DNA from 4 places in the Enterococcus casseliflavus genome. Region 4 is predicted to be linked to each of the others. Evidence: predicted binding sites of a transcription regulator. Region 4 holds the regulator's gene; each other region holds the start of a gene.
What was found. Region 4 encodes LexA, which represses DNA repair genes until DNA is damaged. Its sites were predicted from a motif close to CNAACANNTGTTNG; they were not measured.

Region 1 (7,990 bases), 1.5 Mb from region 4:
TCATATACGGATGCAAGGCGGTGTTATAGATCCCTTCTGTATATTCTACCACTTCTCCTTGTAGATCATACGAATAACGGGTTCGTTTCAAGGCAGCGACCTCTGGCGTGATCATAAACTTCTGTTGCTCTTCGGTCAAGGTCGTTGCCACGAACGCATCTTGAAAGCGATCGATGATCATTCGATGTTCATCCAATAGGCGATACAATGATTTTTCTTCAAAGACCTCGATGGAGGTACCCTTTAGCTGCTTTGGCAAATGGTACTCATAGTAAATAAAGGGTTGGTGGTCAAAATAATACATACGACGTAAACGCATGACTTCTTTGCCCATCAAAGAATACGCGGGGTGCTCAGGCGCAAGTTCGACTAATTCATAGCTGAGGTTTTTCTTCGTGTATTCCTTGCCAGTCTTTTCAAGCAATTGGCTAAACGTCGTGCCTTTTGACAGCTTGTTATAAGGGCGATTGCTTAAAACCGTCGTCCCACGTCCGCTGCGTTTTTCCACATACTCATCTGCCGCTAACAATTCGATGGCTTTGCGGACAGTGATCTTGCTGACATTGAAGGTGGCTTCCAATTCTGTTTCCGTCGGTAAAAATGAACCAATCGGGTAGCGACCCGACATGATGTCTTCTTTGAGCTTATCGGCAACATCACGGTAAAGAATGTGTTTGCGTTTCATTGCTATCTCGCCTTTCTCTCATTGGATTGGTCTTGTTCTCCCTATTCATCAAAGGTAGGAATGTCTTCTGGTTGCGGCTCGATCAAGACTTTCCGCGGCTTGCTGCCTTCAGAAGGGCCAACAACACCTTGATCTTCTAATTCATCCACTAACCGAGCCGCTCGGTTATAGCCGATGCGAAAACGTCGCTGCAAGAGAGAAACGCTGGCGGTCTGCATTTCCACCACAAGGGCTTTGGCATCTTCGAATAGCTCATCTTGCGGTTGTCCGCTGCTGCCGGTACTCGTTTCTTCCTCAGTGACCATCATTTTTTCTTCATAATTGGCTTCTTGCTGATCGGTCACGAATTCAACCACTCGTTCGACTTCTTGGTCGGAGATAAAGGCCCCTTGGACCCGAATCGGTTTGTTCTCACCCATCGGCAGATACAGCATGTCGCCGCGTCCTAGCAGTTTTTCGGCTCCGTTCCCATCAATGATGGTCCGCGAATCGACACCGCTGGAAACCGCAAAGGCCATCCGTGATGGAACATTGGCTTTGATGATCCCTGTAATGACATCCACACTTGGTCGTTGCGTTGCTAGGATCATATGGATACCTGCTGCCCGTGCCATTTGCGCCAAACGAATGATGGCATCTTCGACTTCGTTGCTGGCAACCATCATCAAGTCCGCTAACTCATCGACGATCACTACAATGAATGGCAAGATCGGACGATTTTCGCCGTCTTCTAAATTCTTATTGATCACTAAATCGTTGTAGCCAGTAATGTTTCGGACCCCAGTTGCCGCAAATTTTTCGTAGCGCTCTTCCATTTCCTTGACAACTTTTTGCAACGCTTGCGCCGCTTTGCGGGGATTGGTCACGACAGGTGTCAAGAGATGGGGAATCCCATTATAAACATTTAATTCAACCATTTTCGGGTCGATCATCATCAGTTTGACTTCATGGGGTTTTGCCCGCATCAAAATACTGGTGATGATGCCGTTGATGGCTACGGACTTCCCGCTCCCGGTCGATCCGGCAATCAAGAGATGGGGCATTTTCGTTAAGTCTGCCGTTTGGACACGGCCAGAAATATCGCGTCCTAAAGGTACTTCTAATAGTTTATCTGGATGATCCGGTTGGGCTTCGATCACTTCTCGGAATGAAACCATGCTAACTGCACTGTTTGGAACTTCGATCCCAATCAATGATTTCCCTGGGATCGGCGCTTCCATCCGCACATCTTTGGCAGCTAAGGCCAAGGCGATATCGTCGGTCAACCCGACGATTTTGCTGACTTTGACCCCTACTGCTGGTTGAACTTCGAATTTGGTTACTGCTGGTCCTAAGCTGGCTTTGACGACTTTTGCGTCAACACCGAAGCTTTGGAAGGTGGTTTCTAACACACCGATATTTTGTTCGATCTTTTTGTACTCGCTGCTTTGATCCGTTGAAGGGATCGAATCGAGTAATTGCGCTGAAGGCAATTCATAATCACGATTTTCAGCTTCTTCGGAAATCTCAAATTCCAACACTTCACCATCATCATCAAGGATCTCTCCGTCTTCATTGACCTTTTTGCTTGGTCCCGGTTTGTTTCCTGCTGGATGTGGTGCTTGAGCGGCCTCTGGTCCCGCCGCTTGCGGCAATTCCTGGAAGTGGTCGATGGGTACAAAGCTCAGCTGCTCTGGTTCAAAATCAGCTGGCGCTTGCATCTGTTGTTCTTTTGCTGATTTTTCGTCTTCTGTCATTGGTCGGACTTGATTCTTTTCTTTGATCTCCGCCATGACTGCTGCTCGTTCGGCTTCTTTTTTTGCTTCTTTCGCAGCTTGTTTCTCTGCTGCTCGTTCCGCTTTGCGGGCTTCTCGTTCGGCTTGCTTTTCTGGAGAGCCTTCTAACAACCGCTGCAGCTTGTCACCAGCTGCTTGCAGGTGCTCGACTAACTCGTGGCTGCTCATTTGGCTGAACAAGAACGCCCCAATCATCATGAGTAAAACAGCGATGATGTAGCTGCCGATCTGGGAAACAAGAAAATAGGTCGCCCCATAGAGCATGGCGCCAATCATTCCGCCCCCGACATTTTGGGTCACTTGGCTGCGCCGAATATCGCCTAACAGCGTCATCCACGTCGTTTGGAAGATATTGGCTTGTTCTCCCACCACATTACTAAAGATTTGCGCATGGAGGATGATCAGTAAACCAAAATACACCAATACACAGCCAATCACTCGCCGAATACTCTTAAAGCGAGCATCGGTCGTTTTGATCGCTAACCAGACACCATAAGCGGCTAGGGCAACACTCAAAAATTGGTACGTGTTTCCGCCAACGATCCGAAACCCGTTGGCAATCAAGGTTCCTAAAAAACCTAAATGGAAAAAGCCAAATATCGAAAACAAGACAAAGAGCAGGCCGACGCCGACCAGCATTAATTTCTCTTGCTGTTTTTGTTGTTTTTTTGTTTTGCGTTTCTTTGCGCGTTTTTTTTGCGCCATTTCTATCCCTCTTTTCATCTTTCCCTATTATAACGAAAAAAGAAGGCGAACAAAAGTTTTCCTGTGAGAAATTTTGGTTAGCTGTTGGAATTTAAGGAAAAAAGAGGATGTCTGCCAGATATAGCAGTGATCATCCTCTTTTTAGCTGCTGCACAAATTCAGCGACTGTATAGACAATCAGTCCCGATGATTCAAAATCAGCTGTATTGGTCGTTACTAGACTGTCGATTTGATTTCGCTTCGCACAAGCTGCTAAAACAGCATCCTCAAAATCTGTCATTGTTGAATCAAGCGCCTGAAGGCAATCTGCTTCCGTAACTGTTAAGACGGTATGCACTTGGATCAGTTTTTTGACTTCCCTCCGAGCATCGACTCCTGCTGCTCCATCGAGAATATAGAAAAGATCCGTTAAGGTACTTGCCGTAATCACGCCCTCGCAAAGTCCATAAATGGAACTGTTGTATATCTGTTTGATGGCTTCTTGATGGCTTTTAGACCCTCTTCCTAATAAATAGTCAAGGATCACATTGGTGTCAATCACGACTCGTTTGGCTTTGTATTTGGTCATGCTTATTTTATTCTCCCAGATATTTTTTCCTACGCCGTTCGTTTCTTACTTTTTTGATGTCCACAACGTCAGGTGTTTCAAATGAATCTGCTAAAATGCCTTGCAAAGAATCGACTAAACGAAGTTTCTCCTCTGGGGACAACGCTCCTACTGACTGCTTTTCTGTAATAACTAACTGTTTTTTGCCATTGACTTCTTCTGCCAGTTCCATTTCTAGTTCAGAACCTACCTGGAGATCCAATTTCCGAATCATTTTCTTAGACAAGCGAACCCCCTGTCCGTTGCCCCACTTAATCAAATGAGCGGTCTCTTTATAATGTTCCACTCGGCTCCCCCCTCTTTATCGGATTTTCCTTACTACCTATCATTATAACATGAGCACGCTTATGTATACACAAGTATATACTTCATTCATTCCTTCTTTACTTAGATACGCAAAAGAAATGAATGTATAAAAAAACACCAGCTGCTAAGCAGCCAGTGCCTCTTGTTGACTTGTTTTTAGTTTGGTGTGACGTCTTCACCAAACCACTTTTCAGAGATTTCAGCAAAGGTGCCATTGTCTTGCAATTCTTTCAAGCCATCATTGATTTTATCTGCCATGGCTTGATCGTCTTTACGCACACCTACAGCAAAATCTTCTGCTTCAAAGGGGCTTTCGATTTCGTTGAAGTCATCGGTTTTGCCTGTTTGAGTCAAATAATATTCTGCGTAGACACGGTCGATCAAAAGACCGTCGATCCGACCGTTTTCTAGATCGATAAAGGCTTCATTAAAGCTGGCATACAAGGTTGCGTCATTGCCGTCTACGAAATCCTTCAAAACTTCCGGTTGGTTATTGAAGGTCTCATAACCAGAAGAACCTTCTTGGGCACCTAAGACTTTGCCCTCCATATCATCAAAACTAGTAATGCCGCTTGATTTCGCTGTGACCAAGACTTGTTTATTTTCCATATAAGTATCTGTAAACAATACTTTTTCTTCACGAGCTGCGGTTTTGGTATACCCGTTCCAGATCATATCGATGGTGCCATTGCTTAGTTCGGTTTCTTTCATGGACCAATCGATTGGTTGAAATTTGACTTTGGTTCCTGTTAGATCCAAAATCGCTGTGGCTAAATCCACATCAAACCCAACGATGTTGCCTTGGTCGTCTTTAAAGCCCATCGGTACGAAGGTATCGTCTAGGCCGACGATCACTTCTTCTTTGTCAGCGGCACTGGTTGTGGTGTCATTGCTGCTGCCGCACGCCCCTAATAAAAATACACTTGCTGCTGCGATTCCCGTTAATAGTAATTTTTTCATTTTGTTCTCCCCCTTATTCTCCTGCTACTTTTAATAATTGATCGCCGATATTTTCGGCAAAAACCAAATCATGGGTCACCACGATCTGGGTCACTCCTTCTTTTTTCAGATCCAAGATCAGCTGTTCGACTTGCTGTCTCAAGCCTGGATCTAAGGCGCTGGTAGGCTCGTCATAGGCCAACACTTTGGGATTCATCGCCATCGCTCGTGCGATAGCCACCCGTTGCCGCTGCCCCCCGGACAACTGGAAGGGGTATTGAGCTAATAGGTCACTTAACCCTAGTTTTTCTGCCAACTGTTCGGCTTTTGCTGTATACGCGGCTTTGTCTTGTTTTAGCACCATTTTTGGTGCCAAAGTGATGTTTTCAAAAACCGACAAGTGCGGAAACAATTGGAAGTCTTGGAAGACGACACCGACGACTTGTTCTTGTTCTTTTGTGTCGGTGGGATCAAAGGCTTTGCCATCCAGTAAAAAGCTTCCAGAATCGATCGTTTCTAACCCAGCCAGTGTCCGAAGCAAGGTGGTTTTCCCGCCACCGGAAGGACCGACCACCGCTAAGATACTGCCGTCTTCGATCGTCAGGTCTAGCTGATCGATGACTTTTTTGGCGCCAAATGATTTTGATACTTGTTTTAGTTCTAACATACGTGGTTCCTCCTAACGGTAATAGTCCAGTTTGGTCTCGATTTGTTTTAACAATAACGTGAAGACACCCGTCATCACCAAGTAGATCAAGCCAACCCCAACTAACGGAAGCAAGGTACTGTCTCGCTCCATGGCGATTTTTCCGATTCGCATCACGTCTGACAAGCCCAAGATGTAGACGAGGGATGTGTCTTTGACAAGATTGATGACTTCATTGCCGACAGATGGCAGGGTGATCTTGACGACTTGTGGGATGATAATTTTTTGGATCGTTTGGATCGGGGACAAACGCAAGACTTTCGCGGCTTCGTATTGTCCTGCTGGAATCGATTGGATCCCTCCACGGAAAATCTCGGCAAAATAAGCAGCGTAATTGATGATAAAGGCGATCAAGGCTGCTTCAAAGCGATCAAAGACGATCCCTAAAATCGGCAGACCGTAGAAAACAAAGATCAACTGCAGCAATAAAGGCGTTCCTCGCATCAACCAAACGTAGACTTGCACGATCAATTTCAAAATACGCAGGCGACTGGCTAAAACAAAGGCCAACAAGATGCCTAAGGGAATGGACCCGATTAAGGTCAGTGCGAACAATTTAACGGTGATTCCAGTTCCTGAAATCAGTTGGGGCATAACATTGACTAAATACTCAAACATGGTGACTTCCTCCTTGATAGGTTTCAATTTCGATTGGCAGCGAAACAGCTTAGCGACGGTTTGCTCCGATGCTTATGTGGCGCTGTACGTTGGCTGGTGAGGGGCAACTGGCAAGTTTCATTTTTCTAAAAAAGAAAAACAAAAAAAGCGCACACTGGCATTTGCCAGAGGACGCTTAATACGTGGTTCCACCTCAATTTGCCTTTCCTTCGCAGGAAAAGGCCTCATGCAGTCCTTGTGATCCTTCCACTTTCGGTTTTCGGTGAGCCGCAAAAAAAGAGAAAAAAAACGTCCCCTAGCCATTACAGCTAAAGGACGTTATCAACGCGGTTCCACCTTTGTTTATCAGTGCTTCACAGCAACTGAACTCAGAAAGTCATCAATCAATGACTGCTGCTGTAACGGGCAAACCCGGTCTCTCCTACTTTTCTTTCGGAAAAACGACTCCAAGATGTGTTTCACAACCATGCGTTATCTCTTTGCACCAACCAGAGACTCTCTTCAAACAGCAAGCCTTGCTACTCTTCTTTTCGATGTCTGTTTCATTAAGTTGTGTCTTACTTTACTCGCTCTTAAAGAAAATGTCAAACATTTTTTCTGAAATTTTCGAAACTTTGTCGCATGCACCGATTTCGAGGGGAAGATTCAGGGAAAAGAAGACGCAGCTGCTTAACCGAAGTACGCTTCAGCTAAGGCTTGTCCTTGCTTGATTTTTGCCCATTGCTGTTCAGTCGAAAGCTCATTGCCGCAGTCACAAGAGGCAAAGCCGCATTGATGAGAAAGATAAAGCCGCTCCTTAGGAATGATTTGGCTGGCTTTGTCTAATAAAGCGATCACTCGCTCTTCATCGTCTAATGTGGCGGTTTTGCTGGATAATAAGCCTAAGACAACTTCCACTTCTGGACGATCTTTCAGCGCTTCTAAAGCCGAGATATCACCAGCACGGTCATCGTCCCACTCTAGGAAAAAGCGGTCATAATGCTGATCACGCAAGAATTTTTCGGCGATCGCTTTGTAGGTACCGCTGGCGGCCGCGCGGCTTTGGTAATTGCCGCGACAATTGTGGGTCCAGACTTTTAATCCTAATTCGTGGGCGTATTCAGCGACTTCGTTGTTGATCGCCACAAATTCATCGGCTAACGCTTCTAAGCCGTCATTGCCTTGGGTGAAGAAGCTCTTGTCATTGTCTTCGGCAAATAATTCCCATAAACAATCATCGAACTGAACGATCTCACCACCGGCTTCTCGGTATTCCTGCAAGAATTCCTTGTAGGCGTTAAGCAGCCCTTCCCGCAAGGCTTCTTTCGTTGGATACACCTGACCTTCACCAACGAGGTCGTTAAAGACAGTCAGCTCGGTAAACGCGTGGGCAGCCCCCCAGACGGTGATTTTGACTGACAGGTCGCCAGCTTGGCGTTTGGTTTCTTTAAACAATGTCAAGTAATGATGGTTTTTGCCAGATAATGGTTCTGTGATTCGGATGCCGATGTCTTTACGTGTCTCAAAATGTCCACCGTCCAAATCTTCAAAGGCATACCCATGATCGGAGATATAGCGCTCAACGCCTTTTAATCCCCAGAGAAAATCCAGGTGCCACATCGAGCGGCCGTGTTCGCCGTCTGTGATGACTGTGATGCCGTGTTCTTTTT
Region 2 (7,990 bases), 360 kb from region 4:
GTTAAAGTCAAGGTGGATAGCTCAAGAGGATCAGTTGTTGAGAAAAAAGTAGAGGCAGGGGATCAAGTCAAAGCAGGGCAAGCTCTTTTTGTTTACTCTAACCCTGAGGGGGCTTTGGCCATTAAAGAAGCAGAACAGGCGACGGCAAATCGCTCGAGAGCTGTGGAACAAGCAAGACGGCAAACGAATCAAAAATGGGAACAATACAATAAGGTCACGAATCAGCTGGAGGAGACGAAACAAAAAATTGCCAGTGCGGAAGAAGAGGACAAAGAAGGGCTGGAAGATCGTAAAACCGATTTGGAAATGCAGCAAAGTCAATTACTGCTAGAAGCGCAAAACTTGGAAAGCAGCATTGGCGATGCCGAATTAGAGCTGGAACGGGCAGAATTAGAACTACGTTCAGTCAAAGAGCAACATGGCTCAGACGTCGTGGAAGCCGAAATTGATGGAATCGTTAAAGACGTGGACGAGCGACAAATGAATCGAAGCGCAAGTGAAGCGGCTCCAGAGAATCCTTTTATGACGATCGTTGATACCAGTCGGCTCTTTTTAAAAGGGACTGTGGATGAATTTCGCCGCAATCAACTTGAGCCTGGTCAAAAAGTTGAACTTAGAGACCGTAATGGCGGCAGTCAGCGATGGACTGGAAAGATCACCCGAGTTGGGGATATGAAAGAGCCTTCGGTAGTGGTTGAAGAACAAGGCGCAAACCCTAATTTGTCGCAATTTAGTTTTGAGGTCGTTTTAGATGAAAGTGAAGAGCCACCTAGTATTGGCATCCATTGTTTTGTAGAACGCATTGAGGAAGAGCAAACCGCGATCAAGCTGCCCAAATCTTTCGTGTTTTATGAAGAAGATAGGCCCTTCATCTACGTCGTTGAGGACTATAAAATCAGTAAACTATCCGTGGAAATCATGGAAGATGAAACGGATGAAGCCATGTATCTGTTAGAAAGTGAACTGGATATGCAAGTGGTGCTCGTCTTCCCAACAGTTCGGATCCAAGAAGGAATGGATGTGAAACCAAATGATCCAACTGATTGATGTCTGCAAAACGTTCCCACAGGGCACTAGCGAAATTCACGTTTTGAAAAAAATCAACTTAACAATCAATGCTGGCGAGTTTGTTTCCATCATGGGCCGATCAGGATCAGGCAAGTCGACCTTGATGAATATTATTGGCTGTTTAGACACGCCAACAATGGGCAGCTATCTACTCGATGATAAAAATACCAGTCAATTGAGTGAAGATGAACTGTCCGAGATCCGCAATCAAAAAATCGGCTTCGTGTTTCAAAATTTTGAACTGTTGCCCAAACTATCCGTTTTACAAAATGCTGCCTTACCGCTCTTGTATGCTGGTGTCAATCAGGAAGAACGAACGACTCGAGCAATTCACGCCTTAGAAAGTGTCGGATTAAGGGATCGGATCGATTTTAGGATCAATCAGTTGTCAGGGGGGCAAAAACAACGAGTAGCGATCGCTCGGGCATTAGCAGGAGAAGCAAATGTGATTTTAGCAGATGAGCCGACGGGTTCTTTAGATACCGCTAATAGTCATGAGATCATGGCGCTATTTACTAAGCTGAACCATCTAGGAAAAACAGTGGTTTTGATTACCCACGAACAAGAAGTCGCGGACTATGCAAAGCGGCAAATCGTCATTAAAGATGGTGAAGTTGTTGAGGAGGGCGCAAGATGACCGAAAATATTCGCTTGGCCATTCACGCAATCTACCAGAATCGTTTGCGTTCCTTGTTGACGATGCTAGGAATCATTGTCGGGATTGCCTCTATCATTTCCATTGTGAGTATCATCAACGGAAATACTGAGAACATGAAAAAGCAGCTGATTGGTGGTGATACTAACTCGATGCGGATTGAATATGACGCCAGAAGTGCTTTTTTAGCGGGCGAAAGCGGCAGAAATGATCGTTTGCCTGATTACTCCCCGCAACTATCAGAAGGAGAGCTGCAAAAGTTGCTGACCATTGATCACGCCAAGAACGTTAGCTTGTTCTATGAAGCCAATCTGACAGTTTTCCAAAGAGACCAGCAAACCGATACGACAGTGCTAGGCATGGATCGCGGATTCTTTGAAATTTTGCCCCATACGATCCTTGCTGGCAGAGCAATGACTGAAACCGAATTGCAGACACAAAAGCAAGTTGCGGTGATTACGAAAGATTTGGCGGAAATTTTTTTCTCGTATCGTGATCCTATCAATCAACTGATCGAAATCAATGGGACGCCCTTTCGCATCGTTGGCGTAGCTGTTTCTGACACGGAGCAACTGTCAGGGAAATATGTCTTCATCCCTCGAGGCAGCCAAAGTTTCGTCGAAGGAAAGCTCAACCAAAGGCCAACAGTGCTGTTTCAGGCAACGAATGCGGACGTCTTAGAATCAGCAGTCGTTCAAGCCAGCCATGAATTGACCAAGAGTATTCCGCCTTCAGATTTTGTTTTTTCCATCCGCAACTATGATGAAGTGCAGAAAATGACCGATGATATCAATAGATCGAATATGATTTTACTGGGGGGAATTGCTAGCATTTCCTTACTCGTTGGTGGGATCGGAGTAATGAATACGATGCTGGTCAGTGTGACAGAGCGTACCAGAGAGATCGGTTTGAAGAAAGCATTGGGTGCCAAACGTAAAGTGATTTTGCAGCAATTTTTGACAGAAGCAATCGTTTTATCGGTGATCGGCGGGCTGATTGGCATCATCGTCGGTCTGTTGATCAGTCTGATCGCTTTGCGTCTGTTAGAGTATCCGATGACGATCTCATTGTTATCCATTTTGATCAGTGTGTCATTTTCAATGCTGATCGGTACTATTTTTGGTTACTTACCCGCTTATAAAGCGTCGAAATTAAAACCGATCGAAGCATTACGCTATGAATAAAAGGAAGGTGTTTTTTATGATAAAAAAACAAACAGTAATTATCTTGTTTGTGGCATTACTTAGTGGTTGTGGTGTTGCTGCGAATGATCCACAGACAAACAACGACAACGTACCCATCAACAACCAAGTCAATACGCCGCAAACGCAAACAAGTCAAAGTGGAGACGAGACCCAAAATAATCACGATCAAACCGATCAGACAAAAGTGCAACAAGTGACTCAGACTGATGCAGAGCGAGCGAATGAGGAATTGGCACAAGCAGATGAAACGGGCACACTCATTCTTATTGATGGTGATCGTTTTGAGATGGAATTGACGAACATTTCTCAAGGAACAGGGGAAGACGGCGAAGTCTTTGATATGGCGATCGCATCTGAGGAAAGATTATCTTTTACGATTACTAGCGAGACTGAGATAAAAGTAATTCTATATGATGCACAATCGCATAATTCTCGAATCGTGGAGGGGTCACGTGCGGATCTGCAGCTTGAACGATCGGTAAGTCTTTATGGGCAGCGAGTAGGGGACACCTTTATTGCCACGAAAGTCCTCGTCTTACAAATCAATTAATCGTTATGCTTAAAAGACAACGAAAACAATATTCGCCTGACAAATCACAAGATGATTTGTCAGGCAAATGATTATTTGCGAGTCAATTTTACCACTACTTCGCAGCGGGCGGTTTGTGGAAACATATCTACTGATTGCAGATATTCTACGTGAAACACTTTGGCTAATTGGACCAAGTCTCTTGCTAAAGTAGAAACATTACAAGATATATAGACCATCTTCTTCGGTGGTTGTTTCAGCAAAGCTTGCAATAATCGTTCATCCAAGCCTGTCCTTGGCGGATCAACAATGATGCTATCAGGTTTGAAGCCTTCATTAAACCATTTTGGTAAGAGCTCCTCAGCAGTTCCCGTTTCATAATGGGTATTTTGGGCACCAATGCGGCGTGCATTTTCTTGGGCATTTTCAATTGCTTGAGGAATAATGTCCATGCCGCGGACTTCTTTGGCATATGGAGCCACGCTCAACCCAATCGTTCCCACACCGCAATAGGCATCAACGACTGTTTCATTTTTGCTCAAGCCAAGGGCTTTTAACCCTTCTTGATACAAGATGCTGGTTTGCTGTGGATTCAGCTGGAAGAATGCGCGGGCGGACAAGTCGAAGGTCAGTTCATTCAACCGTTCTTCGATCGCTTCTTTGCCCCAAAGATGAATCGTTTCCTCTCCCATGACGACGGACGTTTTTTTGTTTTGCACATTTTGCATGATGGAAACGACTTGCGGCAAGCGCTGATTGATCTCGCGAATCAGCGCATTTTTTTGCGGCAGTTTGACAGAGTTGGTAATAAACACGACTTGAACTTCGCCAGTCGCGATCCCGATACGAACCATCAATGTCCGTAGAATCCCGCTGTTTTTGCGTTCATCGTAAATCGGGATCTGGTATTTATTCAACAATTGGACGATGCCGTTGATCACTTTTTGCGTATCTTGTTCTTGTACGAGGCAATCATCAATGGCGACTAAGCGATGAGACTCCATTTCGTATAAACCCGCTTCGATTCGTTTGGTTTGACTGTTGTAACGCAATTGAAATTGTGCTTTGTTGCGGTAATGCCAAGGAACATCCATGCCTAAAGTATCCCTTAGTTCAAACTGTTGGTAGCCTTTTGGCTTAAATTTTTCAAGTGCTTGTTTCAATAGGTCTTTTTTGAAGTCTAATTGTTTGTCGTAGACTAAGTGCTGCAATTGGCAGCCGCCGCACCGGTCGTAAAACTTGCAGGGTGGTTGGATGCGATCGCTGCTTGGCTTGATGATTTTGGTCATCTTAGCTTCAGCAAAGCGGGGAGATGCTTTGGTGACTTCGGCAATGACCTGTTCCCCCGGTAGAACACGGGGAACAAAGATGATCAGCTTTTTGTAATACCCGATGCCTTCTCCGTTGATCCCCAAGCGTTTGATCGTTAGTTGTAGTTTTTGTCCAAGCTGGACTTGTGTATTTGCCATGTGAACTCCTTAAATAAAATAGTCAGTTCATTTTACCACATTTTTTCAGCTTGATTAGAAGGAATTTCATCGTAGTTGTGGTAAAATAGAATGTACGTTCGCGAGGTGAAGAAGATGAATACAATTATTCGTATCAATAAAGGAAAAGGACCATTTTATGAAGTGGCGACATCAGAAGGTGAATCACTGCGGGTCTCAGAAGATCTTTTGGTCCGTTTTCGGCTATTAAAAGGCAAGGAACTGAGTGAAGAAGAATTAAAAGAAATCAAAAAAAGTGCGGGGTTTGATTTAGGATTGCAGCAAGCAATGAACTATATCAGCTATCAGCTGCGTTCTGAAATGGAAGTCCGTACCTATTTGAAAGACAAAGAAATCGAAAAACAAGACCGAGACTTAGTCGTTGAACGTCTGAAAGAGTTGAATTTGATTGATGACAAAAACTACGGAGAAAGCTACATTCGCACCCAAGTCCGCATGAGTGATAAAGGACCCGTGGTCATCAGTCAGCAATTGAGAAAAAAAGGATTAAAAGATTCCGTGATTCAGGAAGTATTGCCTTTGTATACCGAGGAAATGCAGTTTGAAGTCGGTTATCATACGGCTGAAAAAGCGATGCGTCGTTTTCACAACAAAAGCCATAAAGAAATGATCCAAAAGATAAAAATGCATTTGATGCAAAAAGGTTTTCATCAGGAAGTCATTCAGATGATTTTGGATGAATTACCGATGGAAAAAGATGAGGACCAAGAAAATGAAGCGCTCCAAAGAGAAGGGGCCCGACTTATGCGGCGGCATCAGCGGTTACCGTTGATGAAACGAAAAATGAAAATCAAGCAAGGCCTTTATCAAAAAGGGTTTGCCATCGATGATATACAACGATTCTTAGATGAGGAAGTAATGGATGAGTAAGCAATGGGAAACTTGGGATGAAGAAAAAATCAAGACGTTCCAAGAAATATTTTTAACTTGGTATCATAAAGAAAAACGCAATCTGCCTTGGCGGGCGACCAACGATCCGTATGCAATCTGGATCTCAGAGATCATGCTTCAACAAACACGAGTGGAGACAGTGATTGGCTATTTCTATCGTTTTATGGAACAATTCCCGACGATCCAAGACTTGGCGGCAGCCGAAGAACAAAAGCTTTTAAAGGTTTGGGAAGGTTTAGGTTATTACTCTCGTGCCCGTAACCTTAAGGCTGCCGCCCAGCAAATCGTTGCCGAATTCGACGGAGAAATGCCCCAATCAATTGAAGAGATTCGCTCATTAAAAGGAATTGGTCCCTACACAGCTGGAGCGATTGGCAGTATTGCTTTTGGCTTGCCAGAACCGGCAATCGATGGAAATGTGATGCGGGTCGTCAGTCGGTTATTTTGTATCGAAGCAGATATTGCGAAAGCCAGCAGCCGAAGACCATTCGACGAGGCGATGAGAACGATCATTTCCCCCGATGAACCTGGTGAGTTTAATCAAGCCTTGATGGATCTTGGCTCACGAATCTGTACACCCACCACACCGAAATGTGAAGAGTGTCCCATCAGTCAGTATTGTCTTGCTTATGCGGAGAATCGACAAACAGACTTTCCAGTGAAATCGAAAAAAGCAAAGCCAAAAGATGTCTATTACATCGCAGGCGCCATCGAAGATCAAGGCTCGTTTCTACTCGTACAGCGACCTGAAACAGGCTTATTGGCCTCTATGTGGCATTTTCCGTTGGTAGAAGTGACGAAAGAACAGTACGAGGCTCTGCAGCGAACATGGGCAAAAGAGGAGCAGCTACAGTTGGATTTGATTGCCGAAGATGATGCGCTCGAGATTTTTCCTGATCTGCCTGTTGTTTGGCAAAAACGACATTTTGGTGAGATCACTCATATCTTTAGTCATTTGAAATGGCACGTCCTTTTATTTTACGGCAGAAAACGGGGAGAAATCCCGTTACAAGACAGCGAATGGGCTACCAAAGAATCCTTTGAAAACTATGTTTTCCCAAAACCCCAGCAGAAATTGGTGGATCAATTAAAGAAATATCAGAAACTCGATAAAGATTTCTAGGCAAAGCTTTCTTTTATTGCTATAATATTAACGATGTCGGTGTAATGAACACCCAAACAAAACGCAAGTTTTCTTGCTGAGGGAAGGGTTGCTATGCGAGTTCCAAAAGAAGGAGAGTTTGTCAGCATTCAAAGCTACAAACATGACGGCAATTTGCATCGAACGTGGCGGGATACGATGGTCTTAAAGACCAGTGAATTCTCAGTGATAGGGGTCAACGATCATACATTAGTGACCGAATCAGATGGAAGACGCTGGGTTACCCGTGAACCAGCAATTGTATATTTTCATAAAAAATACTGGTTTAATGTTATTGCAATGATTCGAGAAAAGGGGGTTTCCTATTATTGTAATCTTGCTTCACCGTATTTACTTGATGAAGAGGCATTGAAATATATCGATTATGACCTTGATATCAAAGTATTTCCTGATGGCGAGAAACGTTTACTAGATGTGGATGAGTATGAATTGCACAGTAAGATTATGCAATATCCGCAAGACATTGATTTTATCCTGAAAGAAAATGTCAAAATTTTAGTAGATTGGATCAATAATGGCAAAGGACCCTTTTCGCAAGGGTATGTGGACATTTGGTATGATCGCTACAAGCAGTTGTCTCAAAAATAAGTGAAATGGGTCGGATCGCTCATTTTTCCCAAAAAACTTCAACCATTTCGGTTGAAGTTTTTTTGTGCTGTGAGAGGGTTGCTTCTAGCAGTTGCCTTTAAGTTCTGTTTAAGCTGCTAGTCCCATGATAGAAAGACCAAGAAAAAAGTGGGGGAAGCAAATGAAGAAAAAAGGGAAGCTTGTTATCGGTACTACCATGATTCTACTTTTTGCGGCAGGTTTTGCTGTGTTGAGAAATGATCATTTTGTTCAAGAAGAGACCCAAAAAAGCACGGCTCAAACCGAGTCGGACGCTCAAGCAGAAGAGGTCGCACAAACGGCAAGCATGGTCCAAATTTACGTGGATCCCTCAGAATACGATGCAGCGATTGAAAGTGAGAACGA
Region 3 (7,990 bases), 290 kb from region 4:
AACGCAATCAAGTGAAGAAACAGCTTGTTTATCAAGCCTACCATCAATTAGAAACGTAATCATACCGAGAATTCTCTCGGTATTTTTTTGTCTTTTTTCGGACTTGTGTTAAATTATCTGACATCAATAGTTAGCTATTTTCAGAAAATTCACGGTTTTCTCAGAAAAATCTAGATTATTTGAACATATGATGTTAGGATAGCTAACATAAAGAAAAGGAGGCGTCAAAAATGAACACAGGGAATATTGCATTTATTTTAATTTGTAGCGGCATGGTTTTTCTTATGACTCCAGCATTGGCATTTTTTTACGGAGGATTGGAACGTCGCAAAAACATCCTCAATACCATGATGATGGTGATTTGTACGATGGGCTTGGCGTCTGTGCTATGGGTCGCTTTAGGGTATACCTTATCTTTTAGCGGCACAGGCTCATTTATTGGGAATTTAGATAAAGTCTTTTTCAATCATGTCTCGATGACAGAAGGAGAAGGGATTCCTGAAGGGTTATTTGCGGCCTTTCAAATGATGTTTGCCTTGATCACAACGGCGATCATTACTGGATCTGTCGTGGGCAGAATGCGTTTCTCAGCTATTTTCCTATTTATCGGCTTCTGGCTAGTTCTTGTGTATTTTCCAATGGCACATATGGTATGGGGCGGCGGTTTCTTAGATGCGATCGGCTCGATCGATTTTGCAGGAGGCAATGTCGTTCATATCAGTTCGGGTATCAGTGGGTTAGTCTTAGCGATCGTTGTCGGTAAGCGGCGAGAATTTCATCAAACCGAATATCGTCCTCATAATATTCCCTTTGTTGTACTAGGTGCTGGCCTTTTATGGTTTGGCTGGTTTGGCTTTAATGCTGGCTCTGCGTTAGCAGCTGATGGTCTAGCGATCCACGCCCTAATGACCACGAATACGGCAGCAGCCAGTGCGATGCTTTCTTGGATGCTGATCGAAAAAATCGTGTTAGGCAAACCGACGATCGTTGGTGCGTGTACTGGAGCCGTCGTGGGCTTAGTTGCCATCACACCAGGTGCGGGATTTGTCTCGCTTTGGTCTTCCTTTATCATTGGCGCTTTAGTCAGTCCGTTTTGCTACTTCTTTATTTCTGTCATCAAACATCGTCTAGGATTAGATGATGCGCTGGATGCCTTTGGCTGCCATGGCGTAGGCGGGATCTTTGGCGGTTTGATGACGGGGATCTTTGCGGATCCAGCAGTGGGTGGACGGTCAGGATTGCTCTATGGCGGCGTTGATCTTTTTCTCGCACAAGCCGAAAGTATCGTATTTACGATTCTATTTGCTGGTATCTTATCCTTTGTCATTATCACTTTGATCAAATGGGTAATGCCGATTCGCGTATCGCAACAAGAAGAAGCAGTGGGGATGGATCGGATCGAACATGACGAAACGGCCTATCCTACCTTTATGGGGTTAGACTCTTAAGAGTGGAGGAGCAGTCATGAAAAAAGTTGAAGCGATTATTCGCCAAGAAAAATTAGAAGAACTAAAGGCCGCTTTGGATCAGTCTGATTTGATCAGCGGCATGACAGTCAGTCAAGTGCTGGGCTGTGGCAATCAAAAAGGCCTCAAAGAGTTTATTCGTGGCCAAGAGGTGATCACAACTCTTTTACCAAAAGTAAATGTCCGTTTTGTTTTAGCAGATGAAAAAGTCGATGCGGTGATTGAGCTGATTGTATCGATCTGTCGGACAGATGAAGTCGGTGACGGCAAAATATTCGTCTACCCGTTGGAAGAAGCGATTCGGATTCGCACCAATGAACGAGGGGAAGCTGCCTTATAGTAGAACTTCTTGGACCATGAAGAGGGCCGCAAAAGCAGTGAATGTAGAAGGAAGGACCAATGAAGATTGGTCCTTTTTGCGTGCTTCCCTCGATTCCTTGCTTGATAGGGAACCTCTGTTCGTTTATAATAAGAAGTGAGGTGAACAACGATGTCGGAACTACAATTTCCCTTAAAAAATGATACGAGCCGCAAAATTATTCATATTGATATGGATGCTTTTTTTGCTTCGGTGGAAGAACGGGATGATCCAGAGCTTGCCAAGCATCCCCTCGTCATTGCCCGTCACCCAAGTGATACTGGCGGACGAGGAGTGGTCACGACCGCCAATTATCTGGCACGACAATATGGCATCCACTCGGCAATGAGTGCGCAAAAAGCCTATGAGCTTTGTCCGCAAGCGATTTTTAAACCGGGAAATCATCAAAAGTATCGTGAAGTGTCCCAGCAAGTCAGAGAAATTTTTCATCGGTACACCGACATCATCGAACCAGTTTCTATTGATGAAGCGTATCTAGATGTCACAGTCAACAAGATCAATTGTCCTTCAGCAATTAAGATCGCTCGTTTGATTCAACGAGACATCTGGCAAGAGACTCATCTGACCTGTTCGGCAGGAGTCAGTTACAACAAATTCTTGGCAAAACTGTCTTCGGATTATCATAAACCACGAGGATTGACGGTGGTGATGCCAGATGAGGCAGTGGCCTTTTTGCAACAATTACCCATTGATAAATTTCACGGGATCGGGAAGAAAACTGTTCCGCGGATGCATGAGTTAGGTATTTTTACAGGAGCTGATCTGTATGGCTGGAGTGAGATGGCGCTGATTCGTGAATTTGGCAAAATGGGGTATTCCTTGTATCGGAAAGTTAGAGGGATCCATGATTCCCCAGTTAGTGTGACCAGAGAACGGAAATCAGTTGGAAAAGAGCATACATACGGCAATCCATTAACCAGTGAAGAACAAGTATTGAGCCAGTTACGGGCTATCGCAGAAGAAGTCGAAAGATCACTGAAGCGCACACAAAAACATGGCAAGACGGTCGTGTTGAAAGTTCGTTACAGTGATTACTCTACGATCACCAAGCGAGTGACCTTGCCAACCTATGTTCATAAAAAAGAACAGCTATTTTCCGAAGCAAGTCTGATTTGGGAAGAAATTTTAGGTTTGGAAAAAGGCATCCGTCTTTTGGGGATCACCGTCACAAATCTTGATCCACTGACCTATGAAAATATCGTACTGCCCTTATGGCAACTATCTGACGAGCAGTAGGCTGAAGAGGAGGAGCAAAATGACACTCTATCAAGTATATGACACGATGACAGGATTGGCTAATCAGGAGCGAAGTGAAAAAATGGCCGCCTACATGCGGCATCAGTTTGATTTTTTAGGCATTCCTACGCCGTTGCGCCGCCAGCAGGAGAAAGCGACCTTCAAAGCTGCAAAACAAACGAAAACGGTTGATTGGGACTTTATCGATCATTGTTGGCAAAGCAACTATCGGGAACACCAATACCTTGCGATTGATTATTTAGTAGTGATGGAGCCGTTTCTAGCGGCCATCGATCTGGCAAAAATTGAACAGCTAGTCATAACAAAAGCTTGGTGGGATAGCGTGGATGCCCTAAGTGAGGTTGTCAGAAAACTAGTTCGCCGACTGCCAGCGTTAAAAGCTGAAATGCTTCGCTGGAGTCTTGAGGAAAATCTTTGGCTGCGGCGAGTGGCAATACTCCATCAACTGCTGCAAAAAGAACAGATGGATCGACCACTGCTTGAAGAGGTCCTCGTCAATAATTTGGGGAGTTCTGAATTCTTTATCAACAAAGCCATTGGTTGGAGCTTACGAGATTATGCCAAGACGAATCCTCAGTGGGTCCAAGACTTTCTGCTTCGCTATCAAACAAGTCTGGCGCCTTTGACGATTCGTGAAGCAAGTAAGTACCTGTAAAAAACTTGGTCACTGAGTTGAGATAACATAAAAAAACACCGTGCATCATCTTTGAAGGAAGAGGAGGTGACCGGCAAAAGTTCGATTTTTTGGTCTAACTTTTGGGGTCACCTCAAGATGCACGGTGTTTTTAGTTTTTAAATTTGTTTTTTGATTTGTTCGTAGCTTGCTTCAGCATCTTTGCACTTTGCCCAGATAACCGCTTTTCCTTGTTCCCGAGATGCAGCAAGATCAATGATTCGTTGATTGCTGCTGCCGCGAAACTGCAAGTTTAAATTTCGTTTGCTCAGTTCAAAACGACCGTCGACTAAAATATCGATTTTGGATAAAAGTTCCAATTTATCGGGTGTTTCCAAAAGCAATTCTTCATAGGTGTAGCCTGACCAGCTCCAAATATCTTTGCTGTGCCCAAATTCAGCACGAACCCGATCAACGACTTTCAGACAGACTGTTGTGTTCAAGAAAGGTTCGCCGCCTAGGAGGGTCAGCCCTTGGACATAATCATGCCGCAGATCTTCGATGATTCGATCCTCTAGTTCTTGCGTAAAAGGTGTACCATAGCGAAAGTTTTGGACCGCTTTGTTAAAACATCCTTCACAAGCAAAGAGACAGCCGCTCACGTATAAACTATTTCGAATGCCTTCACCATCAACAAAGTTGAAGGCTTTGTAATCAGCAATATAATTTTGGCTATATTCTTTGGCTTGCCATTCTTTAGGTTTCGGATTTCTCATAAGAAAACTTCTTTCTATCATGAATTACAGGGATTGGTCTTCAAGAAAAGGAGTGTAGAAGAATTCTAGCACTCCTTTTTCGTTTATTCTTGCAAATGTTTGACCCGGGCAGAAATTTCTTTGTGCCGTCCATTGACCATTGGACGAGCTTGAGGATTTCCAAGATACCCACAGGTTCTTTTGACGACGTCACAACTTTTTGGGTCATGATTGCCGCATTGCGGGCATTCGAAGCCCCGTTCGGTTGGATTGAAATCTCCTTCATACCCACACTCATAACAGTGATCGATAGGGGTATTTGTTCCAAGATAGGCGACCCGATCATAAGCGTAATCCCAAACCGCTTCTAACGCTTTTGGATTTTGCTGCAAGACTGGGTATTCACAGTAATGAATAAACCCGCCAGAACAGTATTTTGGATATTCTTTTTCAAAATCAAGTTTTTCAAATGGTGTCGGATTTTTCCGCACATCATAGTGGAAGCTGTTGGTGTAGTATTCTTTGTCGGTAATGTTTTCAACTTCACCGAATTTTTCGGTATCCAAGCGGCAGAAACGATCAGTCAGGCTTTCACTAGGCGTCGAGTATACGCTGAAATGATAGCCGTATTCATCGCCCCAAGCATCTGCATGAGCTTTCAATTCTTTCACGATCGCTAGGGTAAAGGCTTTTGCTTCTGGATCTTGTTCCCATGTTCCACCATAAAAAGCCGAAGCAGCTTCATACAAACCGATATATCCAAGAGAAACAGTAGCACGTTTGTTTTTGAATAGTTCATTCACATTGTCTTTGCGATCCAAGCGTTCACCGAAAGCCCCGTACATATAAAGGATCGGCGCATTCGCAGGACTGGCTTCTTTACAGCGCTCCACCCGATAGACAAGAGCATCCTTGACGATTTGCAGACGATCTTCCAGCAGCGTCCAGAATTTTTCTTGATCACCATTTGCTTCTAAGGCGATCCGAGGAATATTCAATGTTACGACGCCTAGATTCATCCGACCGACATTGACTTCTTCGCCACGTTCGTTTTTCCAGCCTTGCAAGAAAGAACGACAGCCCATCGGCACTTTAAAGCTGCCGGTCAATTCAACCAATTTATCATAATTCAAAATATCAGGATACATCCGTTTGGTGGCACACTCTAAAGCCAGTTCTTTAATATCATAGTTCGGATCGGTAGGGGCCAAGTTGACGCCACGGCGAATACTAAAGATCAATTTTGGAAAAATAGCGGTACGCTTTTCACTGCCTAAACCGTTGATGCGAATTTGGAGAATCGCTCGTTGGATTTCCCGTTCGAACCAATTGGTTCCTAAACCAAAGCCAAGGGAAGTAAACGGCGTTTGTCCGTTTGAGGTGAATAACGTATTGATTTCGTATTCTAGACTTTGCATTGCATCGTAGATATCTTTGCGCGTTTTGCTCTTCGCATAAGCTTCCCGACGTTCAGGCGACTCGATCCATTCTTCGGCATCTTTTAGATGCTTTTGATAATTCAACTCAGCAAAAGGAGCCAATAATTCATCTGTTCGATCAGCAGAACAGCCGCCATATTGACTCGATGCTACGTTTGCAATGATTTGTGAGATTTGAGCGGTGGCCGTTTGGATCGATTTTGGCGATTCCACTTCGGCGTTCCCAATTTTAAACCCATTATTCAGCATGCCTTTAAAATCGATCAAGCAGCAGTTGGTCATTGGGGTGTAAGGATGATAATCCAAGTCATGGTAATGAATGTCGCCTTTTTGGTGAGCATTTGCCACGTGAGGAGGGAGCATTTTCAAACCGATCGATTTTCCTACGATCCCAGCGGTCAAATCACGTTGTGTATTGAACACATTGCTATCTTTATTGGCATTCTCATTGACGACCGATTGATCTTTATTCATCAATTTGTTGATCGTAAAGTTGATGTCTGTGGCTTTGCTGCGCTCGAAATCACGATGGGTCCGATAGTTGATATATTCTTCAGCCAAGGCATACTCGTTTTTTGCTAATAAGATATGCTCGACGATATTTTGGATCTCATAGATTTTTACATTCGTACGAAAACGTTCCGCGATCTCGTGATCGACACTGTCAACGATCTCGGTGATTTTTTCGTGGTCGATGGGAGAAAGCTCGCCGTTGATTTTTCTTAGGGCTTTCACTAACGCATCGTAAATTTTTTGATCATCAAAATCGACAAGCCGTCCATCACGTTTTACGATTTTTAACTGACGCAAAGCGGACTGTCTTTCCAACCCTTGCTCAGGATTTCTCTTAATGTTCATCATTTCTACCACTCCTTATCTTCCTCAATATAATAAAACAAATTGTAGAAATGAGCAACTATATATAGTGGTGAATAAGGGTTGGTAAATTGGATATACACAATATATGGTGTATATTCATTGGGGTGTTTTCTGAGAAAACTGATAAGATTAAGGATTTGGTTGTTCCATGTTTCACATAATGAATAAAAAACTTTTTTAAATTTATTTTTTCTCTGTTTTGAAGCAGAAGTATTCAATGAAAAAGTATGCTACCATAAGGAGAGAATTTTATTAAAGGAGGGTTCTATGTGAAAAATATGATTGATGTGAAACATCTGACCAAAAGTTACGGCACTCGTTTCAATCAAACCAAAGTATTAGATAACCTTTCTTTTGCAGTGGATCAAGGAGAATTTGTCGGGGTCATGGGGCCCAGCGGCGCTGGGAAAACGACCTTGATGAATCTGTTGTCTTCAATCATGCGACCTAGCTTAGGCTCGATCTATATCGATGGCAAAGACATTACCCGAATGTCGGAAAAAGCCCTCAGTGATTTTCGTCGTCAGCAGATCGGTTTTATCTTTCAAGACTTTAATCTTTTAGAGACGTTGACTGCCAGAGACAATATCTTGCTTCCCCTTGCCATTGATCGCTTGCCCGTAAGTGAAACCCAAGAGCGCATTGAACAAACGGCCAATTTGTTAGGAATCGAGCACTTGTTAGATCGCTACCCAGAAGAATTGTCTGTAGGGCAAAAACAAAGGGTCGCTGCTGCTCGGGCGATCATCAGTAGTCCGGCGGTCCTTTTTGCTGATGAACCCACGGGAGCCCTTGATTCAAAAGCGGCAACAGAATTGTTACGGTATCTAGCGCAAATCAATCAACAAGAAAAAACGACGATCTTGATGGTCACGCATGATCCTTTCACCGCCAGCTACTGCAACCGAATTTTATTCATCCGAGACGGTGTCTTCTTTGCAGAAGTCGTCAAAAAAGGCGGGCGTCAGGAATTTTTTGAAAAAATCATCGATATGCAGGCAACGATTGGAGGCGGTCCGCGCCATGTTGTTTAAAATCGGCTGGCGGAGTTTTTTGCGGCAGTTTCGCAACTATATGGTGTACTTTATTTGTATGATGACCGCTGTGATGATTTTTTATTCCTTTAACGCCCTGATGAATGATCGTCTGCTGAATCAACGGGTCCAGCAAGATATCCGCATTGAAGGGGTTTTAGGATTCGG
Region 4 (7,990 bases):
CTTCATGATCCGTTTTTATTTCATGATATGGCTAAAGCCGTGGAACGAATCCATGAAGCGATTTTAAATGGCGAACGAATCTTGATTTATGGTGATTACGATGCGGATGGGATTACGAGCACTACCGTGTTAAAGGAAACGTTGGAATTGCTAGGGGCGGAAGCTGAGTATTATTTGCCTAATCGTTTTACAGATGGATATGGTCCCAATCTAACTGTCTATCAAGATAAAATTGCAGCAGGGACGCAATTGATCATCACCGTCGACAATGGGGTGTCTGGTCATGAGGCGATTGCTTATGCTCAAGGACAAGGAGTTGACGTGATCGTCACAGATCACCATGAACTACCTGCAGAACTACCGGAGGCGTTTGCTATTGTCCATCCCCGTCACCCTCAAGGAAACTATCCTTTTGGTGATTTGGCTGGAGTCGGCGTTGCATTTAAAGTGGCTTGCGCTTTGTTAGAAGAAGTGCCAGTGGAATTGCTTGATCTTGTTGCGATTGGGACGATCGCTGATATGGTTTCTTTAACCGATGAGAATCGGCTATTAGTCAGCAACGGGTTGAAAATGATTCAGCAATCGGATCGCATCGGACTGAATGAGTTGCTGTCAGTCAGCGGTTTAAAAAAACAAACAGTCAACGAAACAGATATTGGCTTCGCCGTTGGACCACGGTTAAATGCGATCGGTCGTTTGGAGGACCCCAATCCGGCTGTTCGCTTGTTGACTACCTTCGATGAAGAAGAGGCAGTAAGCTTAGCCAAAACCTTAGATACAATCAATCAGCAGCGAAAAACCTTTGTTGAAGAAATCATGAAAGAAGCACAAGAAAAAATCGATCCTGCGAACCATGTTCATTTGGTGGTGGGAGATCATTGGCACGAAGGCGTTTTAGGGATCGTGGCAGGGCGAATCATGCAAAGTACAGGACAACCAGTGATCGTTTTGACCAAAAAAGAAAATGGCTTAGCCAAAGGGTCGGGAAGAAGCATTGCAGCGTTGAATCTGTTTGAAATGCTGTCGACGATGAAAGACATGTTTACTAGCTTTGGCGGCCATCATGCAGCAGTTGGATTAAGTATCCCCATCGATCATTTAGATATGCTGCAAGCCCAAATGAATCGTTACGTTGAAGAAAATGGCATTGACCTCAGTCAGGGCATCCCCTTAGCGATCGATGAGGAGCTACCGTTAACAGAAGTTTCGATCAGTTTTATTGAATCATTAAAAGTCTTAGCGCCTTTTGGAACGGACAACCCCTTACCGAAATTTTTATTTTCTAATCTGATGACTCAAAATGCTCGCCAGATTGGTTCAGAAAATCAGCATTTGAAGTTAGTGATGAGCGATGAGTCTAACACGCAGCTGGATGTCATTGGGTTTGGTTTTGGAAAAGATTTAGTAGCGTTTGAAAACGACCGCTTATCGATCGTTGGTCAGCTTTCCATCAATGAATGGAATGGCAACAAAAAACCGCAGCTCATGTTGGATGATTTTGCAGTGGAAGGGATTCAGCTATTTGATTATCGTTCGAAAAGAAGCCGCCAAGGTGTCTCTCTGGACAGTCAAACATTAGGCGTTCTTTTCAAGCAGAAACTTCCTCGGGAATTGCAAGGCTTTTGTGGGCAAACCACCATATTTGACTCAGTTACAGCCTTGGAAGATACTTTTCGTGCTGGTCAGTTCCAAGAGATTGCATTTTTAGATTGTCCTGCTGACCTTGCAGTGATCAAAGAGATCGTTCAAGCACTCCAGGCGTCAAGAGTTGCTTTTGTTTTCTACTCGACAGAAGATGCTTATTTAGATGGGGTAGGGACAAGAGAGCAATACAGTCGTCTCTTTCAACTGATCAAACAGCAGCCTCGTTTGGACATTCGTTACAAACTAAAGATGGTCGCTGACTATCTAAAAATTCCACAAAAATTACTTATTTTCATGATTCAGGTGTTTTCTGAGCTGGAATTTGTTACAATACAAGATGGTGTTTTGAATAAAACTGCTGATCCTGTTTCCCGTCCATTGACGGAGAGTCATTTGTATCAGCAACGACAAAAACTGATCAAAACAGAAGAATTTTTATTAATGAGTGATTTATCAACCCTTCGTCAGTGGTTGACAGTCTAGGAGGAAAGAAAATGGATTTAAAAGAGTATATTGCTAGTATTCCGGATTATCCCCAAGAGGGAATTATTTTTCGGGACATCTCGCCATTGATGGCAGATGGAGAAGCGTATCGGTATGCGACACAACAAATCGTTGAGTATGCACAAGAAAAAGGCATCGATATGGTGGTAGGACCTGAAGCCCGCGGCTTTATCGTTGGTTGTCCAGTTGCCTATCAATTAGGTGTCGGCTTTGCCCCAGTACGTAAAAAAGGCAAATTGCCACGGGAAACGATTGAAGCAGAATATGAAAAAGAGTACGGTGTGGATGTCTTGACGCTGCACGCCGATGCCATCAAACCAGGTCAACGTGTCTTGATCTGTGATGATCTACTAGCAACTGGCGGAACGATCAAAGCGACGATCGAACTCGTAGAAAAACTAGGTGGTATCGTTGTTGGCTGTGCCTTCTTGATCGAACTGATGGATCTACATGGAAGAGACAAGATCCAAGGTGTCGAAATCAAGACGTTAATGGAATACTAAAAAAGCAGAAACAAAAAAGGACTCGCTGGAGTCCTTTCAGACTGTAGACAAACCTTATACAAACATGAGGTTTGTCTTTTTTCTATGTAATATTCTATGGATAATCGATAGATTAGGCAGTTTTCCTTTAGGAAAACGTCTCTTTTGCGCTCTGATCCTTTTTATTTTTGCCAGCTTTTTCATATTAAGACACGCAAAAGTAAGCCCAATTTTCATGTGCATTTTTTCAATTCCTATTTGATTGGTATAACGTAACCCATGAAATTCTTTTGCTGTTCCAAAAATTCGTTCAATGGTTTCTTTTCTCTTTTTATAAAGTTCTTTGAACCAACTTTGATGGCGTATCTCTTCACAGGTCTCTATAGCTTCAGCCCAAATGTGTCTAGTGATTACTTTGGTATGATTTTTTGAGTTGGTACACTTAGACAAGAAAGGACAATTTTTACAATCCTTTGGATTGCTTTTGTATTCGATATATCCTTTGCGATTGGTAGTGGCATAAGAGAGTATTTTATTATTGGGACAGATATAACAATTATAGTAATCGTCATAAACATATTCATGTTTCTTGAAATAGCCTTTTTTAGTCATAGGACGTTTGTATGGGAAAATTGGGGTCAATTTATGTTCGAGTAGTAAATGTGCAATTGCTGGTGTCTTATACCCAGCATCCATAATTAATTTTTCTAGGGGAAAAGCTCCTTTGAGCTTGTTAAATAAAGAAACAAACGTACGACTGTCATGAAAGTTCCCTGGGTGTGTAGTATAACCTAATATCCATCCATGTTTATCACACGCCACTTGTGAGCTATAGGCAAAAACTTCTTTGTGTTCACCTTTATGAAACCAACCACTTTCAGGATCAGTCGTACTTCTTTTTTTCAAGGAAGTTTTACTTTCTGCGTTTGTTTCTTTTAAGGGCTTTTTTAAATGTTTTTCTCGATTCTTGGTGATTTCTTTTGTCAGCTTATCTGTATAAAAAACAGCTTGTTCCATTACTTCGACAGATTCTTTTTTGTTACGATTCGCATGTGCTTTAATATGCGTACTATCAATAAATACTTCGGAAGTATCTACGATACCTTCAGCGATACATTGTTCTAGAATTTCATAAAAAATTTTTTCAAAGAGATCTGTTCCTTTGAACCGTCGCGTATAGTTTTTACCAAATGTTGAAAAATGAGGAACAGGATCTTCTAAACTCAAACCTAAAAACCAGCGATAAGCGATATTCACTTCTATTTCTTTTATTGTTTGTCTCATACTTTTAATACCAAATAGATATTGAATCATTGGTAATTTAATTAGAAGAATAGGATCCAAGCTAGGACGTCCTTGGATTTCATCGTATTTCTCTTTAACCAATTCATAAATAAAGGAGAAATCAATACATTGATCTATTTGCCGAAATAAATGGTCCTGTGGGACCAAGTCTTCAAGAGAAAAGAAACCGATTTGTGCGCGTTTACTCATATCTTGTTTTGAGAGCATCTGGATACACCTCCAATTGATACTCTTATTTTAACGGATAAAAAAAGACAAAGCACTAAAAACTAGTACTTTGTCTACAGTCTGAAAGGACTCGCTGGAGTCCTTTTTTGTTTCTGCTGCCTTATGGGCGTATGTAGGGGAAGGATCATGGTTCATAACGATAAAAATCATGATCGTGATAATAATGGCGGTTACGTTTGCGCTCTGCTTGGCGGAATTTCTTTTCATCCCAAAGCATGAACCAAAGCATCATTAGAGGGCAAAAAATCAGAACAGCACTTAAAACGCCAAAATAGCCAATAACAATTCCCATCAATAATACCCACAACATAAAACCAAATCGACGAACTGCTTTCATCTCATTCACTCCTTAAATAATACGAACTTATGTTTGTATACCTATTATACGAATGTTTGTTCGCTTTGTAAAGAGGAAAGAAAAAAAATCTTCGTAAAAACGAAGATTTCCTAGTCAGCTCGTTGAGCATCAAAGCAGATGGCGATACAATCCAACAACCAATCCTAAAATCGTTACGTCAGGCAAAATGATTGGTTCTAAATAATCATTTTCTGGTTGTAAGCGAATGTAATTCTTTTCTTTATAGAATCGTTTGCACGTAGCTTCGTCTTCATCTGTCATAGCAATCACGATATCGCCATTTTGAGCACTTTGTTGTTTACGAACGATTACTTGATCACCGTCGAGAATGCCAGCATTGATCATACTTTCTCCTCGGATCGTCAACATAAATAAACTTCCGGTACTATTTGCTAAATCTGGCGGAATCGGAAAGAAATCGGATGCATCTTCCACGGCTAAAATCGGTTCTCCAGCAGTTACGACACCAAGCATCGGAATGGATGCTGGTTGAACATCGATTTTTTCAAGACCGGAAGCAGTTAATTCAATGGCTCTGGGTTTTGTAGGATCTCGTAAGATCAGCCCTTTTTTTTCAAGTCGGGACAAATGGCCATGAACAGTTGAGGTAGAAGATAACTGAACGGCTTCGCCAATTTCGCGAACAGTCGGCGGATAGCCTTTTTCAGTGACACGTGTATGAATGAACTTAAGAATTTCGATTTGTCGATTTTCTGTTCGTTTTGCCAAAACTGACACCTTCTTTCATTTGATAACCTTAGTGTACCATAGCTATATCGATTGTTCAAACAAATGTTCGCTTTTTGTGCTATTGTTTTTGCTCGCTAGTTTGTAGTAAAATCAAGAGGGAAAAGGAGGAACAACTATGCTATCTCAAGAAAAATTAGCTCGAATCAATGAACTTGCCAACAAGAAAAAAACAGAAGGATTGACTGAGGCTGAGACCCACGAACAAAAAGTTCTGCGTGAAGAGTATTTAACCGCCTTTCGTGGAGGGATGCGACACCATATCGAAGGAATGAAAATCGTTGACCCTGAAGGTGCTGATGTGACACCAGAGAAGTTAAAAGAGATTCAAAAGAAAAAAGGTCTCCACGGCAGATAATTGTGAATTCCTTTTCATTGCTATTGAAATAAGCTTCTGAATCACGTATAATGAAAGATGTAATAAAGGTAAAAAAAACCTAAATTAGGAGGAACTACCATTGTTTGATAAAATCGATCAATTAGGAGTGAACACCCTTCGTACATTAAGTATCGAAGCCGTACAAAAAGCCAATTCAGGACATCCAGGATTACCGATGGGGGCAGCACCCATGGCCTATGCCTTGTGGACGAAACACTTGAAAGTCAATCCAACGACTTCTCGCAACTGGGTGGATCGTGACCGTTTTGTTTTGTCTGCTGGACACGGTTCGGCGTTATTGTACAGCTTGTTGCACGTGTCTGGTTACGATGTGACCATTGAGGATCTAAAAAGCTTCCGTCAATGGGATAGCCGCACGCCAGGACATCCAGAAGTCGATCACACAGACGGCGTGGAAGCAACCACTGGACCTTTAGGACAAGGGATCGCCATGGCAGTCGGTATGGCAATGGCCGAAGCCCACTTGGCTGCAACCTACAATCGCGACAAGTATCAAGTCATTGATCACTATACCTACGCTTTATGTGGCGATGGGGACTTGATGGAAGGTGTTTCGCAAGAAGCTGCATCCATGGCTGGTCACATGAAATTAGACAAACTGATCGTCTTGTACGATTCAAATGACATCTCCCTAGATGGCCCAACTTCAAAAGCCTTTACAGAAAATGTCGGTGCGCGTTTTGAAGCGTATGGCTGGCAACACATTCTCGTTGAAGACGGCAATGATTTAGAAGCGATCTCGAAAGCGATCGACGAAGCAAAAGCTGAAAGCGACAAACCAACCTTGATCGAAATCAAGACTGTAATCGGCTACGGTGCGCCAAATCAAGGCACCTCTGCCGTTCATGGTGCGCCGATCGGTGCCGAAGGCATTTCTGCAGCCAAAGCGATTTATGGCTGGGAATACCCAGAATTTACCGTACCTGAAGAAGTTGCCGCGCGCTTCAAAGAAACCATGATCGATGAAGGGCAAAAAGCTGAAGCAGCTTGGAACGAAACCTTCCGTGCCTATGAAGCAGACTACCCAGAACTTGCGGCGCAATTCAAACAAGCCTTTGCGGGTGAATTGCCAGCAGATTGGGATGCAGCATTACCAAGCTACGAAGTTGGCAGCTCACAAGCTAGTCGAGTATCCAGCAAAGAGATGATCCAAGCCTTATCCAAAGCCGTCCCTAGTCTCTGGGGTGGATCGGCTGACCTTTCTGGATCCAACAACACGATGGTGGCAGCAGAAAAAGACTTTGAACCTGGCCAATACGAAGGCCGCAACATTTGGTTTGGTGTCCGAGAATTTGCGATGGCAGCAGCCATGAACGGCATTCAATTGCATGGCGGTACGCGAATCTATGGCGGAACCTTCTTCGTCTTCGTTGATTACTTGCGTCCAGCGGTGCGCTTGTCTGCGATCCAGCATGCACCTGTGATCTATGTCTTGACGCATGACTCCGTGGCGGTTGGAGAAGATGGACCGACGCATGAGCCAATCGAGCAATTAGCCAGCGTCCGTTGCATGCCAAATGTCCAAGTGATTCGTCCAGCAGACGGCAATGAAACCCGTGCTGCTTGGAAACTGGCCATGACAACAACCGATAAGCCAACGGTCTTAGTCTTAAGCCGACAAAATCTACCAGTGATCGAAGGCACGCAAACCGGTGCGGATGAAAATGTCGCAAAAGGTGGCTATGTGATTTCAAAACAAGCCGGTGAAACACCAGCGGGTATTTTGATCGCCACAGGTTCTGAAGTGAATCTTGCGGTCCAAGCACAAGCTAAATTGGCAGAAGAAGGCATCGATGTATCGGTAGTCTCCTTACCAAGCTTTGATCTGTTTGAAGCACAAAGCACAGAATACAAAGAAAGCGTCTTGCCAAAAGCAGTGAAAAAACGGGTAGCAATCGAAGCGGCTTCCCCATTTGGTTGGGAACGTTACACCGGTTGCCATGGAAAAGTGATCGCGATCGATCATTTCGGTGCATCCGCACCTGGTGACAAAGTCTTAGCGGAATTCGGCTTCAGTGTTGAGAATGTCGTGAATACTTTCAAATCAATCGATTAATTGATCGACAATCAATCAAAAATAGCACGTTCGAGAATCTTTTCGATTTTCGAGCGTGTTTTTTTGTCTGGATCCTTGCCACTTTAAACGTGTTAGAGTGACTTATTTAAAGTAATAGTGGCTAAGATTTCCAAAAAATGGTTGTACCGCAAGACACAAGCTTTTTTGAATAGCAAGAGGGAAGTAAGGCAATACCATTCCGATAGTTTTTTTAAAAACTTCTAGGTAGTTAGTAAACCGAGAAGGATATCCATGAAGTTTTTTAA

Region 1: P0G38_RS15070 (FtsK/SpoIIIE family DNA translocase) is a predicted target of LexA. The motif match lies at 3,212-3,225, and genes of this name have one in related genera.
Region 2: recX (recombination regulator RecX) is a predicted target of LexA. The motif match lies at 5,014-5,027, and genes of this name have one in related genera.
Region 3: dinB (DNA polymerase IV) is a predicted target of LexA. The motif match lies at 1,915-1,928, and genes of this name have one in related genera.

The regions. Positions count from the first base shown of each region.
Region 1 is NZ_CP119393.1:3,206,027-3,214,016, forward strand. Features, by position in the region: gene P0G38_RS15065 (GntR family transcriptional regulator) at 1-685, opposite strand, end outside; gene P0G38_RS15070 (FtsK/SpoIIIE family DNA translocase) at 727-3,165, opposite strand; gene P0G38_RS15075 (PIN domain-containing protein) at 3,296-3,733, opposite strand; gene P0G38_RS15080 (AbrB/MazE/SpoVT family DNA-binding domain-containing protein) at 3,741-4,058, opposite strand; gene P0G38_RS15085 (amino acid ABC transporter substrate-binding protein) at 4,235-5,038, opposite strand; gene P0G38_RS15090 (amino acid ABC transporter ATP-binding protein) at 5,052-5,684, opposite strand; gene P0G38_RS15095 (amino acid ABC transporter permease) at 5,697-6,341, opposite strand; T-box leader at 6,650-6,884, opposite strand; gene P0G38_RS15100 (cobalamin-independent methionine synthase II family protein) at 7,011-7,990, opposite strand, start outside.
Region 2 is NZ_CP119393.1:2,088,928-2,096,917, reverse strand. Features, by position in the region: gene P0G38_RS10235 (efflux RND transporter periplasmic adaptor subunit) at 1-1,047, shown strand, start outside; gene P0G38_RS10230 (ABC transporter ATP-binding protein) at 1,031-1,705, shown strand; gene P0G38_RS10225 (ABC transporter permease) at 1,702-2,907, shown strand; gene P0G38_RS10220 (hypothetical protein) at 2,924-3,478, shown strand; gene rlmD (23S rRNA (uracil(1939)-C(5))-methyltransferase RlmD) at 3,550-4,926, opposite strand; gene recX (recombination regulator RecX) at 5,041-5,835, shown strand; gene mutY (A/G-specific adenine glycosylase) at 5,828-6,979, shown strand; gene ntdP (nucleoside tri-diphosphate phosphatase) at 7,073-7,606, shown strand; gene P0G38_RS10195 (N-acetylmuramoyl-L-alanine amidase) at 7,767-7,990, shown strand, end outside.
Region 3 is NZ_CP119393.1:1,440,844-1,448,833, forward strand. Features, by position in the region: gene rsmI (16S rRNA (cytidine(1402)-2'-O)-methyltransferase) at 1-59, shown strand, start outside; gene P0G38_RS07075 (ammonium transporter) at 231-1,448, shown strand; gene P0G38_RS07080 (P-II family nitrogen regulator) at 1,465-1,806, shown strand; gene dinB (DNA polymerase IV) at 1,957-3,081, shown strand; gene P0G38_RS07090 (DNA alkylation repair protein) at 3,101-3,757, shown strand; gene nrdG (anaerobic ribonucleoside-triphosphate reductase activating protein) at 3,895-4,491, opposite strand; gene nrdD (anaerobic ribonucleoside-triphosphate reductase) at 4,575-6,770, opposite strand; gene P0G38_RS07105 (ABC transporter ATP-binding protein) at 7,058-7,822, shown strand; gene P0G38_RS07110 (FtsX-like permease family protein) at 7,812-7,990, shown strand, end outside.
Region 4 is NZ_CP119393.1:1,726,060-1,734,049, forward strand. Features, by position in the region: gene recJ (single-stranded-DNA-specific exonuclease RecJ) at 1-2,127, shown strand, start outside; gene P0G38_RS08370 (adenine phosphoribosyltransferase) at 2,139-2,651, shown strand; gene P0G38_RS08375 (IS1182 family transposase) at 2,706-4,142, opposite strand; gene P0G38_RS08380 (hypothetical protein) at 4,288-4,500, opposite strand; gene lexA (transcriptional repressor LexA) at 4,630-5,250, opposite strand; gene P0G38_RS08390 (DUF896 family protein) at 5,387-5,626, shown strand; gene tkt (transketolase) at 5,727-7,724, shown strand.